One region of the Cytobacillus sp. IB215665 genome, then DNA from elsewhere that is predicted to be linked to it. Evidence: predicted binding sites of a transcription regulator. Region 1 holds the regulator's gene; each other region holds the start of a gene.
What was found. The regulator LexA, encoded in region 1, represses DNA repair genes until DNA is damaged. The targets are predictions, from matches to a motif close to CGAACATATGTTCG.
Positions count from the first base shown of each region.

Region 2: SLH52_RS04190 (DNA polymerase thumb domain-containing protein) is a predicted target of LexA. The motif match lies at 3,272-3,285, and genes of this name have one in related genera.
Region 3: SLH52_RS22900 (YolD-like family protein) is a predicted target of LexA. The motif match lies at 1,248-1,261, and genes of this name have one in related genera.

Region 1 is NZ_JAXBME010000016.1:77,881-84,342, forward strand. It holds gene tkt (transketolase) at 1-587, opposite strand, end outside; gene SLH52_RS17490 (DUF896 domain-containing protein) at 785-1,015, opposite strand; gene SLH52_RS17495 (recombinase family protein) at 1,635-2,285, opposite strand; gene SLH52_RS17500 (LysM peptidoglycan-binding domain-containing protein) at 2,298-2,612, opposite strand; gene lexA (transcriptional repressor LexA) at 2,855-3,478, shown strand; gene SLH52_RS17510 (TetR/AcrR family transcriptional regulator) at 4,206-4,811, shown strand; gene SLH52_RS17515 (alpha/beta fold hydrolase) at 4,997-6,130, shown strand; gene SLH52_RS17520 (hypothetical protein) at 6,378-6,462, opposite strand, start outside.
Region 2 is NZ_JAXBME010000002.1:458,538-464,999, forward strand. It holds gene SLH52_RS04175 (C45 family peptidase) at 1-821, opposite strand, end outside; gene SLH52_RS04180 (MFS transporter) at 984-2,258, opposite strand; gene SLH52_RS04185 (TetR/AcrR family transcriptional regulator) at 2,290-2,925, opposite strand; gene SLH52_RS04190 (DNA polymerase thumb domain-containing protein) at 3,343-4,602, shown strand; gene SLH52_RS04195 (YolD-like family protein) at 4,998-5,327, shown strand; gene SLH52_RS04200 (oxidoreductase) at 5,404-6,462, opposite strand.
Region 3 is NZ_JAXBME010000033.1:8,221-14,682, reverse strand. It holds gene SLH52_RS22905 (hypothetical protein) at 1-120, shown strand, start outside; gene SLH52_RS22900 (YolD-like family protein) at 891-1,220, opposite strand; gene SLH52_RS22895 (hypothetical protein) at 1,900-2,160, opposite strand; gene SLH52_RS22890 (hypothetical protein) at 2,738-3,166, shown strand; gene SLH52_RS22885 (hypothetical protein) at 3,588-3,710, shown strand; gene SLH52_RS22880 (hypothetical protein) at 4,565-4,852, shown strand; gene SLH52_RS22875 (hypothetical protein) at 5,072-5,272, shown strand; gene SLH52_RS22870 (hypothetical protein) at 5,564-6,462, shown strand, end outside.

The DNA.
Region 1 (6,462 bases):
TCGAGGTCGCCGTCTAAAGATATATCGTTGGAATCATATAACACAACTAGACGTCCTAGCTTAAGGTGACCTGCGAGCGATGCTGCCTCAGCTGATACACCTTCCATTAAGTCACCGTCACCACAAATTGTATACGTGTAGTGGTCTACAACATTAAATGTATCTTTATTATATGTAGATGCCATATGTCTTTCAGCCATAGCCATACCAACAGCCATCGCGATACCTTGACCAAGTGGCCCTGTTGTTGCTTCTACTCCAGCAGTATGCCCAAATTCTGGGTGTCCTGGTGTTTTGCTTCCCCATTGACGGAAGTTTTTAATATCATCCATCGTTACGTCATAACCACTTAAATGTAATAAGCTATATAATAGCATTGATCCGTGCCCAGCTGATAATACAAAGCGATCACGATTAAACCATTGAGGATTAGACGGGTTGTGGTTCATATATTTAGTCCACAACGTATATGCCATAGGAGCAGCTCCCATCGGCATGCCAGGATGTCCTGAGTTAGCTTTCTCAATTGCATCAATCGATAAAGTTCTGATTGCAGCAATAGATAAATCATCAATATTAAGTGACATAAAATACCACCCTTTCAATCATTATAGTACATATCATATATTCAAAATGAACAAATGTACATACATTGTGAAAAAAAGATACATTTTGTTCAAGAAAACATCTTATCATAGTATGTACAAAAAACGATACATACTATGATGTATCCTTAAACTTCCTTCATTCAGCCTATAATTTAGAAAGATTGTAAAATTAAGCCTTAATGAAAACGGCTATTCTTACTCTTTTTTAATTTTGTAGGCGTAACATCATTTCCTTCTTTATCTACTACTTTTACTGAATGTAAAGTATTTTCCATCGAATTACGAAACGATTGAATATATTCCTTGCGTAAATCCTGTTGTTCACGTTTTTCTTCATCCGTTAACCCAGATGATTTTGATTTTTTTGACAAATAGTTAATGCGATTAATTTTTTCATTTGATAACACGTAAATGCTTCCTTTCTATACAATAGAATATTATGTTCTGTACATATTACAAGAAGAGAGCTTCATTTTCAACGGTTTTGTTTTAGTACAAAAAACTAAAGACTTATGCAATTAGCATTAACCCCATCTTTTCTTCGCTGAAAATAATGTCAATATTATAATACGATCTAACCTTCCACTAAACTTGAATACAATGATATTGCCAAAAGTGCCATTTTAATAGTTTAATTTCATAAAGATTGTTGCTTTTCAGACTATGATTTAAGCACGTATACACCTAACTTTTGTGGTACCTTTTCTACTACTTATAATTTTGGGGATCCGACGAAACTCCGTCTTTCTGTCTTCTTGTTATTATAATAGCAACAAAAGTTTACGAAAGGCTGTTTTCACATTGATTATTGTTTTTCGTATTAAGACTCAACTAAAGGTTGAGGCATCTTTTCATCTCTACAACGATGACTAACATGTAAAGTCAAATTATTTTGTACTAATTTGTAAACAATAGTTACAAAGTTACGAACACAGCCTAACGAATTTTCCTTACAATAACAACGTATTAAAAGTATACAATTGTAAATTGTATACTACAGCATTCTTCCATTCTATTGTTAGCCATCTACTCTAAATTATTATGCATATATTCTTTATAACGTCGATGTACCGTTGCTTTTGACACATCAAATCCAAGACCACGTAATGTTGCCGCTATATCTGAAAACGTGAGATTATTTTGTCGTAACCTTATGATTTCCTCAATAGGTATTTCCTTTCTTTCTCTACCTGAGCTTACATGGATGTTTTTTAAATTCCTCTCAGGTCTATATCCTTCTTCGATAGCTCGTTTCATTCCCCGTTTAATTTTTAAATTATGTATTTTTCGTTGATATTCCTCAACAATGCTGACAATTTCCAACATCATGGAATCAGCTTCAGACAATTGTAACTCTCCATGATGATGAACTGTGTATATTTTAACTTGTTCTTTTAAAATAAAATGCAGCAAAGCTATTCTAGCATTACCCCTACCTAGCCTCGTCTCATCTTGTATTAAAAGGGCATCGATATGCTGTTCCTTAATTTCATTCAATAACTCATAAATGCCATCTCTATCCATGTCATATCCACTTGCTCTTTCTACTACCACTTTCTTCACATCAAAATGATAACTGTTTGCAAGCTGAAGTAATTCTTCCTTTTGTCGTGTTAACGATGTCTCCTGTGTTTGTTTATTTGTACTAACACGACAATATATTATTGCTTTTTCCATTTCTACCTCCGATTAATTGTTAACAGCATAAGTATCATACATTTTATTACCTTCTGATTTTAACACTGGAATATAAATTTCATCACCATAAAAAATTCTATCAGGAGCTATTTGATTTACATCCTCTACCCAACTTATAAAGTCATTGATTGATAAATCGTGACTGTTACTATACTCGGACGCAATATCCCAAAGTGTATCTCCATCTTCTACTTTAATAGTAATGTAATCATTTTTCTCGATATCTTTATAAGAAGTAATTAGTGCAAAAGCAAAGCCGATAAAAACAGTAAAAAACAAGATATAGTAAATTTTAGATTGTTTCATAATAAGTCCCCCTGATTAACAGAATACATGTTCGTTTTTAGTTATTGTATACGAACAAATGTTTTATGTCAACATTTTTACGAACTTACGTTTGTTATACATAACAAGTCGTGCTATAATGAATGAAAGTAAAATCTTTCTAGTATATCCTTACAGTGTTAATAGACGATGTTAATTTTTAAATGTTATGAACGGGTATACATGCTAACAATAGAAAAGATTATTATAATGAGGTGCTAACGATGGCAAAATTATCGAAAAGGCAACAAGACATACTAGATTTCATAAAACAAGAAGTACAATCAAAGGGATATCCACCTTCTGTTAGAGAAATTGGAGAAGCGGTAGGGCTAGCTTCAAGCTCAACAGTTCATGGTCATTTATCTCGTCTAGAAAGTAAGGGACTAATCCGTAGAGACCCAACGAAACCTAGAGCAATTGAAATATTAGATTTAGATCCTGCTGATGTAATCCCAAAAAATAACGTAATGAATGTGCCAATCATAGGAAAGGTAACAGCTGGTCAACCAATAACAGCGATTGAAAATGTTGAAGAATACTTCCCTCTTCCTGATAAACTTGTATCTCCTGACGAAAATGTTTTTATGCTTGAAGTAATGGGAGATAGCATGATTGAAGCTGGTATATTAGATGGGGATCACGTCATTGTTCGGCAACAACAAACTGCTTCCAATGGAGATATCGTTGTTGCAATGACCGAAGATGATGAGGCAACAGTTAAGAGATTTTTTAAAGAAAAAGACTACATAAGACTTCAGCCAGAAAACTCAACTTTAGAACCTATTATTCTTCGTAATGTAGCTATATTAGGAAAAGTGATCGGGGTGTATCGTACGATTCATTAAACATTATGATACATAACGAATGTATGATCTACTCTTTGACAAATAGTCACTTTTAAAAGGTTGTACCAATCAGTTCGATTAACATACAGGTTAGCTGTCCACAATGCTTTTTAATGTATTCATACGATCTCATATTATAATCCAATCCTTAGCTTAGAACGTCAGAGCTAAGGATTTTTTCGTCATATAGTAAGCTCCCTGCCAACTTATTTTTATTTGCTATTTTCACAATGGTTGCTGCTTTTTAGTTTTAAGATATACACACGTATATATAGTGTTCGAGACACCTTTTCTACATTTTTAATTATTGATCTCCTATAAAACTAATAACACTGTCCATTTTTAGTAAAAAAACAAAGTTCACGAAAAAAGTCTTTAGTTTTAACTTTATCATTCAATGAATTTCTTAGTAACTTGCTCTCATATTTCCCACACTATGACCATTAATTTTATGCTTATTACCCCGGATTAGACTTGACGGTCTAGACCATACGGTCTATTATGTATAATAAGGAAGCAGCATTAACTATTAGGCCATTTCCACATAGCGTGTTTTACTTAACTAAAACACAAACTCGAATACAGCTAGATTTCGTGCCATCATTTCACATATAAAACAATGTATATTGAGTAACGACGTCTATATCTTCAGAATAAGGATTTAAAGCAACAAAGTTTACGGACAGAGCTAACTATTAAGATTAAAAACTTGTAGGAGATGATGTAATTGACGCAAGGATTTAATAAAGAATTCGAACACTCAGATGACTTAATGCAAGCAGCATTAAATGAATTTGTGGAAAAAGGCTATGACAAAGCCTCATTAAATCATATATTGAAGACGGCGAATATGAGTAAGGGATCATTTTACTATCATTTTAACAACAAGGAAGATCTTTACTTAAATCTCATAGACATGTTAATTCATAAAAAGCAAGAATTCCTTGTCAAAGTTATGAAGCCAAGTGATTATTCCAAAGACATTTTTACAATATTTAAAACACAAATCCAGGTTGGAATGCAATTTGCCAATAAATACCCAGATATTAACCGTTTTGCAAACAGCTTTATTAAAGAAAAAGGAACTGACATATACGAAAAGGCATTGACAAGGCATAATTTTCAGGATAATGATCAAATGAACAAGCTCATTGAAGCATCCTATAACAAAGGTGAAATAAGGCAGACACTACCACTCGAATTCGTCCAATCATTAATTGGCTTCTTGTTCACTAATATTGTGGATGTAGCTGATATGTCAAAGCCTGACAACTATGAATCAAGCCTAAACTACTTAATTGATTTCCTGAAAAATGGCCTGGCAGATCAGTGATGATCAAAACTATCACATGTTGACATCAGCAAAGTAGTTGAAGATTCAAGTCTTTACCTAACCACCTGATAATTTGGAGTAAGATAAATAAATGCTACATCTGTGCATCGATGAAGTTATAATTCCTTTCTGCCTTCAATTAGTTTTCAAAATAACAAGCTTAATTTGAAAAGGAGAGTTATTACATGGCTCAATTTGATTATCCTGTAGGATACCATGATTTTCATAAAACAAAAATTATAGACTATCAAATGAATCGCTGGTATTCAATGGGATACACACGAAAAGAAGACATGGTAGATGCAGCAAGCAGAATAAAAAAGTTAGAAGATTGGAAAAAGGAAATGATAAGGCAGGCTGAAAAAGCTATTGATGAAAAACGCATAATGAATGGCACATTTTATTACAGGGCTGCAGAATTTTTTACTCATCCGAATGACCCAGATAAGTTAAGTCTTTATGATACATTCATTGAAATGTTTTATAATGACCTGTTTGTTGAACATGATATTGAACGTTATAACATACCATACGAAAATGTATTCTTACCTGCGATGAGACTACCTTCTAACAATAAAAATGCCAGAGGAACGATTGTCATTCATGGAGGATTTGATTCCTTTATGGAAGAGCTATACTCCATGGCAAACTATTTTGTACATTTAAACTATGATGTCATTTTATTTGAAGGTCCAGGGCAAGGTGGTGCCTTAAAAAAATCTGACTTAGCACTTAGTTATGAGTGGGAAAAACCAACGAAAGCAGTTCTAGATTACTTTCAGTTAAATAACGTAACCTTATTAGGTGTGTCCATGGGTGGCTGGCTCTGTTTTAGAGCAGCTGCGCATGAGCAGAGAATTAAACGAGTTATAGCTCTTAGTATAGCCTACGACTACATGAAAATTCCCCCACCTATAATTGAGAAATTTGCTTTATGGCTTTTCAAACACCCTAAATTAATGTATTGGATGGCTGATGTAAAAATGAAGATGATGCCGCAAGAGAAATGGGGAACAGATAATTTAATGTACATTACTAAAACTGATACTCCGTTAGATGGTGGCATGGCATTATTAGAATTCAATGCTGAACATTTAAAATCAGAACACGTTACACAAGATGTATTAATATTAACAGGGTCAGAAGATCATTTTATACCGTTGAAGATGCACGATATTCAAGTAAAAGCTCTAACGAATGCAAAGTCTATAACTGAAAGAGTCTTCACTAGAGATGATCATGCTCATAATCACTGTCAGGTTGGAAATTTTGGCCTTGCTCTTAGTGTCATGGCAAATTGGTTAAATGAAAAAGTATAACAAATTAAAAGGATTATAGATATATAGATAAACCTAAGCTGCTGAAGAAAACCCCAATAACTAATATAAATCAGTTAGGGGGTTTTTATTTAGACTGTTTTCCTATTCGTTGTTGTTTTTCGTATTAAGATGTAGACACGTATCACTAGAGGTCGTGGGCATTTTTTCTTCTGTACAACGATGACTAAATATAAAATCACATTGATGGGATTTTATTTAAACATACAGTTAATTAAAGCAGTTTTATTTATTCTCCCCCTCCCCCTCCGCTGTCACCACTGCCCCCACTGTCTCCGTTACCGTAATCAGATGAAAATAAACCTACACCATTT
Region 2 (6,462 bases), on a different contig from region 1:
GGATGGTTCTTATCACCATCAAAAATAAATTCTTTATTACGTCCGTGAGATTGTTCCCAAACAAATGAGTTGCCATGTTTATCTGCGATGAGGAAGTGCAAGGGATAGAGAGTATAATAGTGTTTATTCATATACAGTGCTTTCTTTGCCTCTTCAATGTTGGCACATGTATCTAATAACAGTCTTAGTATTTGTAATTCATTCAAACCAACTTGAGGTTGATAGGTTGGTTCTATAGGGTAATGAGAAATCGCATCATCATCAGCTAATAACGTAACAACAAGGCCTTCTGAGTTTATTCCATCAAGTACTCCACTTAGCATATCATATCCCGACACACATAAAGAAGAATAGCCTTCGTCTGGATGCAGTTCAAGAATGTAAGGATTTGCAAAAGCTGGTTTTTCGTCATCAGCTGGTATTCCTCCAGTTATAGTTCCAGTTGCAAAGTCGAAGTTACGACTTACGACTGGACTTCCATTTTGTGTAGTTGTTGGAGGGTAAAATACAACTGAACAGCCAGGTAATCCAGACGAATAAACGAAGGAAGAAAAATCATAGCTATTGTCTTCAACGTTTACATTACTGAAATAATCAGTCGCTCCTTGTATTCGGTCAAGTAAGATAGGATAATTATTTTTAAAATATTCTAGCTGATATTTGTATTTGGTAGTTGCGGGGTAAGGTAGGGCACGATGATTATTATACGCAATCTCAGCTAGCTTCTTTCCAATATCAAAATTTGAACCTTTTATCTTTACATGACGAACTTCCATAAACTCACTTGGACTTCCTGTAATTACTTTTTCCTCGAAAAACATGAATATCCCTCCTGTTAAATATGATGTAATTTTTTTCATAAAGGTTGTTGATTTTTATAAAACAATTTACATGCAGATAACTAAAATTTCTGCTATCTTCTATTCTTTATCATCTTATAAAACCACTTCTAGCTGTTCTAATTTGGTATGAAAAGTCTTTAGTTATGAATGAGCCTTGGTTCGTGAAGCACTTATACTTGTTGTTTGTTGGCCTCGCATGGAGAAGCTTACAATTCCTCCAAGTAAAATCATTGCAATTCCAGCTATTAAAAATACACCCCCAACTCCGATTATACTTGCTATTAAAGCTCCCAATGCTGGAGAAATGACGATAAATGCATTAATGATGGCGTTACCTATACTGGAAACCCGGCCCATGACATGCTGCGGGGTCGTTTTTTGAAGTAAGTAGCCATAACATATGGTAATCACTGCTACACATATTCCAATCATTAGCCATATCAACAGCCAAAACAGTAATGAAGGGGGGATATACCCTATACCGCCCACTCCGTTTAGTGTAATTAACACACCTAACAACACAGCAGAGGAACACATCAATACTTTCTCATTAATTCTTTTACCTAGACGACTAATGATAATTGAACCAATGATACTTCCAAGTCCGATAACACTGCTAAAAATAGCATAAATTGATTCACTGAAGCCGAAGCTTTTTGCTAACAGAACACCTATACTATCGAATAGGAAAATGATGAAAAATACAGCTCCGTTAAAAGAAATTAAGAATATTAATAATTTGTTTGTAACGACATATTGCAGACCTTCTTTTAACTCGTTAATGAAAGTTTGTAATGAATTCATCGTTTGTTTTTCATGACCCTTTTCTTCTACTCGGCTGTGCCTCATTTTTGGTAGTTTTAGTAAAAATACTGCTGAAAGCAAAAATGTAATTGAATCAAGTACAAATGCAGTTTGTGGAGTTGAAATAGCTAAAACAATCGCACCAAGAGAAGGACCAAGCACCCTAGAAAGATTGAGTGACAGCTGACTTAGTGCATTTGCTTGAAGAAGCATATCATCTGGAACAATTTGTTTAATCGCACTTTGTTTTGCTGGATCAAATAATGCATTAAAAAAGCCTTTTATAGCTACGAGAATAATGACGACATAAGCATTCGGGGCAAATACTAAGCAAAAAACAACTAAGGCTCGGATGAGGTCACTAGTAATCATGACTAATTTCTGAGGAAGTCGATCAGCAAACACTCCAGCGACTGGACCGAATAAAACCCACGGTAAGCCAAATGCAATTGACAATAATGCTAGATAATAAGGACCTAGCTCCCAATGGTAGGCAAACAAAGCGAAAAGGGCAGTTAAATCGAACAATGTTCCTAAATCTGATACGACTTGTGCAGAAAATAACGCTCTAAACTGCTTGTTTTTAAGTGGGCTGAATAAGTTTGTTTTCATCTTTCAATCTCCTTCCTTTAAAATTAGCATTTTATTCATTGAGGGTGCTATCGTAAATATCCTTTGAATTTACTGGTGCAAAAAGGAGCAACGCCTGTGGGATAAGAGCCTTCCATATAATTCCGTCAGGGGGATCAATAATTGTTACACGAATCCCATTTAAAAATTGGAAATAAGATGTTGCTACGATTTCAGGATTCAACGTATGCAGCTCACCTTGTTTTTGTCCTTCTATAATGATTGGCTCCAGTGCTTCGATGACGTCATGGAAAAAAGAATCTAATTGCTCGAATATTTTTGGAAACCTTTCATGTTGCCCTAATACATACTGAACTAAGCGTAAATGGGTTTCCTTTTGAGAAAAGGTAATAACATGCTCTTTAACCATTTGTTTAAGATGTTCTAAGGGAGTTTGACCCTTGTTAATTTGACATAAAAACAGCGGCTTGATTTCATTTAACGGTTCTAATACCGCGGCCTCAAATAGTTGCTCCTTATTTGGAAAATATGTAAATACAGTTCCGAAACTCACTTCCGAACCTTTGGCGACAGCTGCAATCGTTGTTTCTGAATAGCCATTTTTCGAGAAGAGGGTGATAGCTGCATGTAAAATTCTTTGTCGTTTTTCTTCACGTAGTTGTTCCTTCTTAGATAATTGTTTAGACATAATTAGACCTCACATTCATTGATTGATTAATCAATCAAAATTATAACATGTATACTTTAGTAATAAAAGAATAATTTGTAAAAAAAATTATGTGGAATAAATCCCTGGTATTTTCACATTAATTGCTACAAGTAATAAGTGGCATCTTTTCTCCTATAAAAACTATACACATCAGTTACTCAAATTTAAGTGAAAAAAGCAACAAAGTTTAAGCAAAGGGTCTTCTGAAGTATCTAACAATAGCACTTTTCAAACAATAAAACACCTTCATTGTGTGGCTTCAGTGTTTGTCACCGAACATTGGGTATTTTAGTATATCTTATTGGAAACAATTTGCAATTGATAACGAACGTATATTCGGTTAAGATATTGAATATAATAATAATACGAACATATATTCCTTTAGGGGTGTTATATTTGATCGATTATAGCAAAATGCCTCACCATAACATCTTATGTATTGATATGAAAAGCTTTTTTGCAAGTTGTGCAGCAGTACTATTGAATTTAGATCCACTTACATGCTACTTAGCGGTTGTTGGTGATACAGAAAGACAGGGGAGTGTTGTTTTAGCAGCTTCACCACGCTTGAAGAAGGAATTTGGTATTAGAACAGGGTCGCGTTTATTTGAAATTCCTAAGGACCCGCGAATTGTAATCGTCAATCCAAAGATGCGCACATACTTACGTATATCAATGGAACTTACTAAGTTATTTCAGCGCTATGTGCCGGGAGAAGCAGTTCATACGTATAGCGTTGATGAGAGTTTTTTACAAGTGGATGGTACTGAGAAGCTATGGGGTGATGCAGAAACGACAGCTCAAAAATTAAAAAAAGATATAGAGAGAGAATATGAAGTTCCGTGTGCAATTGGTATAGGACCAAATATGCTTATGGCAAAATTATGCTTGGATTTAGAGGCGAAAAAAACAGGGATTTCCCGATGGACATATGATGATGTGAAAACAAAACTTTGGCCGCTTTCACCACTTAGTCAAATGTGGGGAATTGGTGGGAAAATGGAAAAAAGATTAAACAGGATAGGAATATTCTCAGTAGGGCAGCTTGCTAATTATTCCCTCAAACAACTTGAACAAAAGTTTGGTATTATGGGAAATCAGCTATATTATCACGCGTGGGGTGTTGACTTTTCAGAGCTTGGGGCACCCTTCCTACAAGGACAAATTAGCTTTGGAAAAAGTCAAATTTTATTACGAGATTATCCAGATCCGACAGATGTAAAGCGAGTAATATTAGAAATGTGTGAGGAGGTGGCAAGAAGAACTCGCGCAGCTAAAAAGGTCGGAAGAACGGTTAGTCTTGGTATTGGATATAGTAAAGATGAATTTGGTGGCGGATTTTATCGTTCAAAAACAATTGAAGAACCAACAAATATTACAATGGACATTTACAATGTTTGTATTGAGCTATTTCAAAAGCATTATACAAATAAAACAGTACGAAAAATCTCAATTGCACTGTCTAATATTGAGGATGATCTAAATATGCAACTATCACTGTTTGAAATGAATAAACCGAAGCAGCAAGCACTCGGCTACTGTATGGATGAAATTAGGAGGAAATACGGCTCAAATGCAATTTTGCGAGCAGTTTCATATACGAATGCAGGGACAGCCCGTCACCGCAGCACACTAGTAGGAGGCCATAAGCAATAGGAAAAGCGGAAGTGCCTTGGTCATCTCCGACAAGCACTGGAAGCATTACAAATGAAGGCGTTCTTTGCCTTTAGGTGTAATGGAGAAGTGACTCGAGGAGATAGGCGCTGTAGCTGGACAAAAGGAAAAGCGGAAGTGCCTTGGTCATCTCCGACAAGCACTGGAAGCATTACAAATGAAGGCGTTCTTTGCCTTTAGGTGTAATGGAGAAGTGACTCGAGGAGATAGGCGCTGTAGCTGGACAAAAGGAAAAGCGAGCCGACCCAATTCCCCCTAAAACCAGCCCACTTCCTATGGGCAACGGAGGAATGTCGTCATCCATGACTCCTCTCGACAAGCATTGGAAGCATTACAAATGAAGGCGCTGTACCTAGTTTAAAAGGAGAGTGATAAAAGTGATTCGAGACCGTGGAACAATTAAATGGGTATCAATGATGCTCCCTGAACATACAAAGCTGTTAAGGGAGTTAGAAAAAAATCAGCATAGAGCATCAAAGCCTTTGCTAGATGAGCAGCGGCTAGAAGAGTTGAATGAAATGATTCATATCGGTATAGCTGGAAATCAAACATTATCTTTTTCCTATTATCAAAATCATGCGATAAATAATGTTGAAGGTAATATTCATTTTATAGACCACATTAACAAAACTGTACGCATCATAGATTTGGTTGAAAAAATCCATGATGTACAGCTTGTTAATATTGTAGACATTCAGCCTTTGTAAATGAAAAATACTAAAAAAGAACGTATAGAAAAGATTTTCGAGAATAAACGATAAATAGCGCTATAGAGGGTATGAATTAAACTAATTGAGGTGTAAAAGGTATACTTCTACCCTCTTCGGAACTTTGCATCGCTAACTCAATTATGCGGATAGTATTACATGCTTGCTCACCGGTTACCATTAGTGGCATGTCATTTACAATTGCATCATAAATATTATTGTAGAAATTCATGTAATTTCCCTTCATTGTTTCAATTTTCCCTTTGTAATGTAGGTCTTTAAGGTCAGTGTTTAGGGTGGCCCAATGCTCTACCTTTTCTATTCCATACATCATATTTGTAGGCATCATGCCATTTTTTAATTGTTCCTCTTGTGGATCCATCCCATATTTAACAAAAGAACCGTTTGTGCCGTGAATGACAAAACGAGGTCCTGGTTCCCTTACTAACATGCTAGCTTTTAGTAAAACCTTGAGGTTATCGTAATCTAATTTGAGATCGAAGGAATCAACGGTTTGAGCAATAGGTCGTTGAATTCGCACATCAGCAGTCACAGTATGAGGATACCCGAATAATGTGATTGCTTGGTCGATTAAGTGAGAGCCTAAATCATACAAAATACCTGATCCTGGTCTATTGTCTTCTCGCCAGGAGCCTTTTAAAAAATTTCGGTAACGATCGTAGTGTGACTCAAATTCGACGATATGACCAAGTAGATTTTGTTGAATGATCTGGTTTATAGTTAAAAAATCACCATCAAAGCGACGATTGTGATAGACACTTAACACTCGATTTTGTTTGTTTGCTAGTTTAGCTAATTGTGTTGCTTCTTCAGAGGAAATCGTAAAAGGTTTTTCGACGACCACGTGTTTATTTTTCAGCAAGGCTTTCTTTACCATAGGATAGTGGAGCTCATTAGCGGTAGTAATGATAACAAGATCAATTGCTTCGTCTTCAAGCAGTTCATCGAAGTCACGAACAACTTCTGTGTATGGGTATAGTTCCTTTGAACGACTTTTCGTTCGTTCAACGACTTTTGTTAATTGCAGGTTTGGATGAGAATGAACAAATGGTGCATGAAATACTTGTCCAGAAAATCCAAAACCAACGAGACCAACATGTATGGTTTTGTTCAT
Region 3 (6,462 bases), on a different contig from region 1:
CCTTATAATCAACAGGATGCAACAGCCATTGATGCAGAAGAGGTTGCAAAGTTGCGTTATGCTCGAGGTGAGATTACACATGAGGAACTCCAAACTATTTTACAAACTATTAAGCTGTAAAGCGGTGAGATCGGGTGTTAAACCTAGTACTATCTATTATAATATTTTACTATCTTTAGAAAACGAGTGATTTAATCTAATTAATAACAATGGCCAAAAACATAATTTTGGATTTGCTAACTGTTATTAAAACAGGGAAACAAAATCATAGAAGTCAATAATCCATTAGATGTATTAAAACTACGTTATGTTCAAGGGGAAATTGATAAAGGAGAATATGAACAAATATTAAAGTACTTATAAGCAAGGTAAAAAAGCCGTCTGAAATTGATCGGCGGCTTTTTTTATAGTTTTTTTGATACAAATGTGTTGAATAGTTATAAATTCCCGATCAATTCTTAGCCAATTTCTATAGTGAACTATAACTGCTGTTTTTGAAATCCAAAGCTCGTTCCAATCTTATCCTAAACAATATTGATAGGGAGTTGCAGCTGGTGTTGGAATTACGTTTACTATTTGTATTTCTAAAAATATAATATCAAATTACATTTTAGCACCAAATCAAACTGTTTTAATCTAATTATGAAAGGCTCTTTTCGTAAACTGTGCTGCTAATGTTATACAAAAAAGTGATTTGACATGTTATTCATTGTTGTACAGAAGAAAAGGTGCTACAAGCTCTAGTTGTGTACGTGTTTAGCTCTTATTACGAAAAGAAACAATTAATGCGAAAACAGTCATTTAAAAAGAACATCCTTACTCAAAATAAAATGTACCCTTATAGTTAGATTTTTTTTGAATATACTCTGTTAGGTACATCATGATGATTGTTATATTATTTGTACATTTATAATGTTTTCAAATTTAATTATATGTATTTCATCAAATTTATCGGTTACTCTAATATGCCTATGGAATTGATCTATAAAATGAATATATCCCATACATGGCTTAAAAGCCCCGTTCTCAAAATATGTCACAGTCACTTCTTGTGTAAACTCCATAGCTTCTAGGACGGTACTATTAATTTCCTCTATCTCATGCTCATCTAAAACAGGCTTTCGCACCTTATAATAATCAGCCTTTGCTTCTTTCATTATCTTCATATGTTCAGGTTGTATAAATGCGGGCATCCATTTCATAATTCCTCGATCTTTCAAACGTATCACCTCTATACTTATTATATACGAAAATATGTTCGTGTAGTAAAGAAATAAGTTATAAAAAATCTAGTTATCTGCCCTCACAAATGATTGGGAATAACTTATTTTGTACTCGGATAGGAATTTCCAACTTAATTACTCGTATTCATATGAGTAGGAGGGTGAAAATTTTACATTTATCTTTTTCCGGCAGAAGACTCTCACCTCAAGGAATGAGAAGGGCGAAGCCCAATGAGTAGATGTGAGATGAATGTCGGTTGGCGTCAGCCAAAACTATTGGTAGAATATACTTGTACAGATTGCTCTTTGAAAACTGAAGATATGAGGTTGTTGTAGGAATTCGTCTGCAACGTAAAATCTTCAACGTTCCATCGCCCACGCTCGCCGAAGTTGCGAAAACCAAGCTAAAGTAGGGAGCGTGTGAGTAAACGTACAAGCTTTGCTTTCAGGCTAGGGACTACCCGTAGAGCCTGCTAAATAACTTGCGGTTACGCTATAGTGTTCGTAGGAATCTCCCACTTCAAGCGAAGCTAAGTGGTGAGTAGTTCAACTATTATATAGTTCGATAAAGAAATGTAAATTTTGTCTCAAATCAAGATAAAAATGTTAGACAAAATGAAAGAATACCCGAATTTGAGTACTCTTTCAATAGTAAAGAATAGCGATAGATATATATTTACTTAACCCAAGGTGGTTTAGGTTTAGGATCTTCTTCTTTACAGTCGCAGAATACTAAAGTGAATAAACTAAGAAATCTGCAATTTGCATCGTCTGTTGCATCACTAATCTCAAGCATTCTCTCAAATTGCTTAGCAATATCAACGTCGGTTAAACTATTAATGGCACCTTCAACTTTATCCGCAATATCATAATCCGTTTTACAAGAATCACAGAATGCTAAAGTGAACAAACTTAAAAAAGTACAATTATGAGCCATAATTTTTCATCCTCTCAATATATTAATATAAATATCAAATTTATAGTATGTCTCATTAAGCTCTTATGTGTAGATAATAGTACATAATATAAGAAATGTATTTATACCTATGAGGCAGAACGATAACTGAAGTGTGAAAACAAGAATAATTATGTTTGAGATTCTTTGGGCACAAAAGTTAAAATAACAATTACCTAAAATTAAAAAAGTTCACAATAAATCCAAAAATACAAAACTATATATTTACAATTATGTGATAAATTAGATCGTGGTTGTACATAACCATATTTCTTTTTTTCATTTTTCTAATCCCTAGAATTATCTAGGGATTTTTTTGAGTAACCAACATATTGGATGTTGTGTTTTATTAAATTTCATGTGTGAAAGGTGGGTTAAATAGTTTTTATATACCTCAATTTCTATACTACATTGTTACAGATAAAATAACGGTGATCGCTGTACGTTGCAGTTTACTTGTTGACGTCAGTTCACCTAAGAATTTTTACGTACCCGTCTAATCAAAAATATATAACTTTGCATACAATACTCCAAACAAATTATGAAAAGAGGTTCTTTTATGGGTGCCTATGTTTCAAAATCCTCCTGTTGCGGAAGTACTAAGACGGTCAGTACGGAAAAGATAGCTTGCTGCGATTGTCCGATGGAAATTGATTCACGAAATGGTAACATAAACCTTACTTGTGGTCAATCTATGCCGATCTTTGGTGGGAACTTTAGAGGTCTATTGTCTGGAGAAATTTCTATAGGAGAGGATTCTGCCTGTGGCCTTAGTGTTACTATCACGACAAACGGTGTAGATGTTGTACTAGATATTCCTCTTCCAAATGATCCAGATAGTACCAATACTCTAGGTATTGCATATACAAATGTTACTAATGTCACAGTAACCTGCATGAGTGATGGGGGAGGAGATTGTTTAGGTATCTATTCTTATAAACTCATCGATAGATGTATAAGTCCGTCGCTGCCTAGCACTAATCCGTAGTTTCAACTTAACAAATCACCCTCAGACGAAATATTCTTCAAGGGCGATCGTTTGTATTTCGATAAGACGTTATAAATAACTTACTGATAAGATATTTGCTCTTAAACAGAGTAATTCGGGGTATTTTCTTAATTTCCTTCGCGTCTGTATTGGCTTTTTCTATAGATGAAGTTAAACCGCTGACATTGACTAAAGGTAATTTCACCCAGCTTATAACATTAGATTTATTTACTCGAAACACTAGCAAAGTTTTTTCGTTGTTAAATGTAACTAATATAGAGGTGAATATTAAGACTGGTGAGAATCTGGATGTAAATGTAACTTGTGATGGAATTAAAAAGGGGCAGTATAGGTTAGGGGAGTACAGTTGAAAACGTAACGCAATGCGACTGTCTTTGTCATGGCTTAGAGCTTAGATAGTATGTCAAATAATATGGTGGAAGTATACCACGTTAGAGCAGTTGGATTTCATGGAGAGGTCGTATTAATTAAAAATCAAGACAATCCAACAGGAGAGGGAGAAGTAGCTGTTAGTTTTACTTGAAACGGTATAATACAGCCTATAACTTTAGCTTTAAGAGGCATGGAAACGAATGCTCAAAAATTGTTTTTATTTTTAATTTGATAAAATAGAAATAATGGTTGTGGCTGGAAAAAATCTAATTGTAGAGATAGAATGTGATGAAAAGACAGAGCCATGTAGTTAAGTTTGGCACGATGTACATGGCGTGTGGTATCCAGAGAAACAACAGTATTTAAAAAAGAAGTGCGTACAAATAATATGATGTAGGAGAAATAATGATTAATGAGTCTATTAGTTCCAGTTATTCAGTAATGAAAAATTGGAACTTTGTTATTTTACATAATAATAAAATATTTACTTTGCGGTATAAAGCTACCCCCCTTCGTCCCTCTTAACTCTTAGACAGGAGAGAAAATAAGCCTAAGCTCTTGAAATCGCCTATAAGCTCATAAAAAAAGGTAGGTTGGGCAGTTACAACATTATCTCCAACAGGTAAAGTAGTGATCAAGCTATGAGTTTTCACATCAATCACAGTTGTCGTCATATTCGAATACGTCTGTTACATAATTATTACTATAAAGATATGACAAGAGTAGCTTAGCTGATACTACATTACTTACTTAAGATATTAGGAATAATTGGAAAGTAAGCTCTAATGCCGAGGTGTTAATTTCTTTTATTTGGTCATTTTTGTATAATTTGTTATTTTTTTCAGTTACATTTGAGTAACTGATGTGTATTAAATTTTATATAGTCTTTAGAAAAAAATACCGGTGTCTAGCTCGAATTACGAAAAGCAACAATTAATGCGAGAGCAGCTTTTTATGATGTTTCTTTTTGATTTGTTAGTTAACACGATGATAAGGAGAGAGGATATGAAGAAGTTAATGAACTTGTATGGTTTTTTGCTTTTTACTTTATCCCTTACATTGTTGGGTTTGCTTCTTTTAATGAATAGTGCTAATTATGGTTCAGTTACAGCAAGTAAATACTTGAGAGAGAAAATGGGAGGAAGTATGAATACTGAAGAATTCATAATCATTAAAGAAGGATACTTATATTCTTATATTACACTAGGTGGAGTAATGTTTTTCGTGGGGCTCTTATTTTCTTGTCTATGTTTATATAAAATTTTTGATAAAGATAACAAAAGTCACCAATAGACAGCACTATCTTAATAACGTTTTTTATTTAGGCTCTTTTCGAAAAATCTGTTGCTTTTGTTACTAAAAAAGATTTAGTACCATCAAGGTTTAAAAATAAACGAAAACTCTGCTTTTGTAGTTTTGATTGCAGTTTTTTTTGTTTTCGTAAACAAGTATCCAAGCTATTTTTTTATACATGAATACTATGAAATTATCAAACTAAGAGGAGGTGAGTTAATGTCTGTTGAATTAGGACAACCAACTATTGAAATTGTAACGGATGTAACACAAGCAGATGTCGGGGTAGGATTAACTGAAACAGCGATTACGGGGTTTATTGACATTGAGAAAGTAATTATAATAGGTGATCGAGTTGTCATAATAGAAAAGAAATTGCCATTTTCGTATTCAATTATTACCGGGGTTTTAGAAGGGTAAATGAAAATTATCAAATCGAGACTAGGGTTGGAAACAGCCCTAGTTTAATCTAACTGAATCACTTGAATACTAAGGTCTTATAGTAGTCTATTTTCAAGAAAATATGCAAACTCTTTTTACTTATTGGTAGAGCAGGAGTAAGGGAAATAAGTTGTAAACGGGTATTAACAAATCACACCTTATTAAATTTTGAAAATACAAAAAATTAAAATAATTTGTGGTTAATGCAGAGTGTTCTATGATACGATTGAGTAGTTTAATAGTAAAAATATATAGAAGGGATATGGTAGAGTGAAAAAAATTATTTTTTTATTAATCGTCCTATTACCTTTCATTATTACACTAAACTACCAAGTACATGCTTCGGAGAATTCTAGTGAGCTGTATTATGACATAACAACAGGGGCTTTTCCTAGCATAGAACCTGAGGGGTTTAACGATTTTGTTAATCAATATTTCATAGCAACTCATACTCCACATCATAATGGGTATGACAAAATCTATAGCACGACTGAATCACAGATAATCGAAGGGAAATTTCAATATGGAGATATAAGAAAAGACCTTGAAGGAGAATGGGTTTCAATTTATTTATGGTCATTTGCTGAGGACGATGCTATTTGGAAAAAGATAGGTAGGGAAAAAACGAATTTAGATGGTCGAATATTTTATAATATCCCTGAAGATCAAAAGCTAGATAAGGGATTGCATCTAGTTAGATTGCATGTTGAAGGTGATGCAACCTTTACAAATATGTTTATTAAAGTCATTGACCAAAATGAAAAATTTGTTGTTTTTGATATTGACGGTACGTTGACAACTGATGACCTTGAGTCTGTAAAAGAGTATGCTGATGAATATTTTTCAGAGGAATACCGGGCAGAAATGTATGAAGGTGCTAATGAGGTTGTAGATTTTTATGTTGAACAAGGATACAATATTATCTACTTAACTGCTAGACCATATTGGTTATCAAGCGTTTCGCAAAAATGGCTGATTGATAATGACTTTCCGTTTGGATTGCTACATACGTACCCGGAAGGATCTTTTTCTGATGACGCAGCAGGCTATAAAAAAGACTATTTACTAAGTGTGCTTGATAGAGAAGGGATTATAGACTTTGCTTATGGAAATGCTTTAACAGATATAGAAGCATATTTAAATGTTGGCTTAAGCAAAGAACAAGTGTT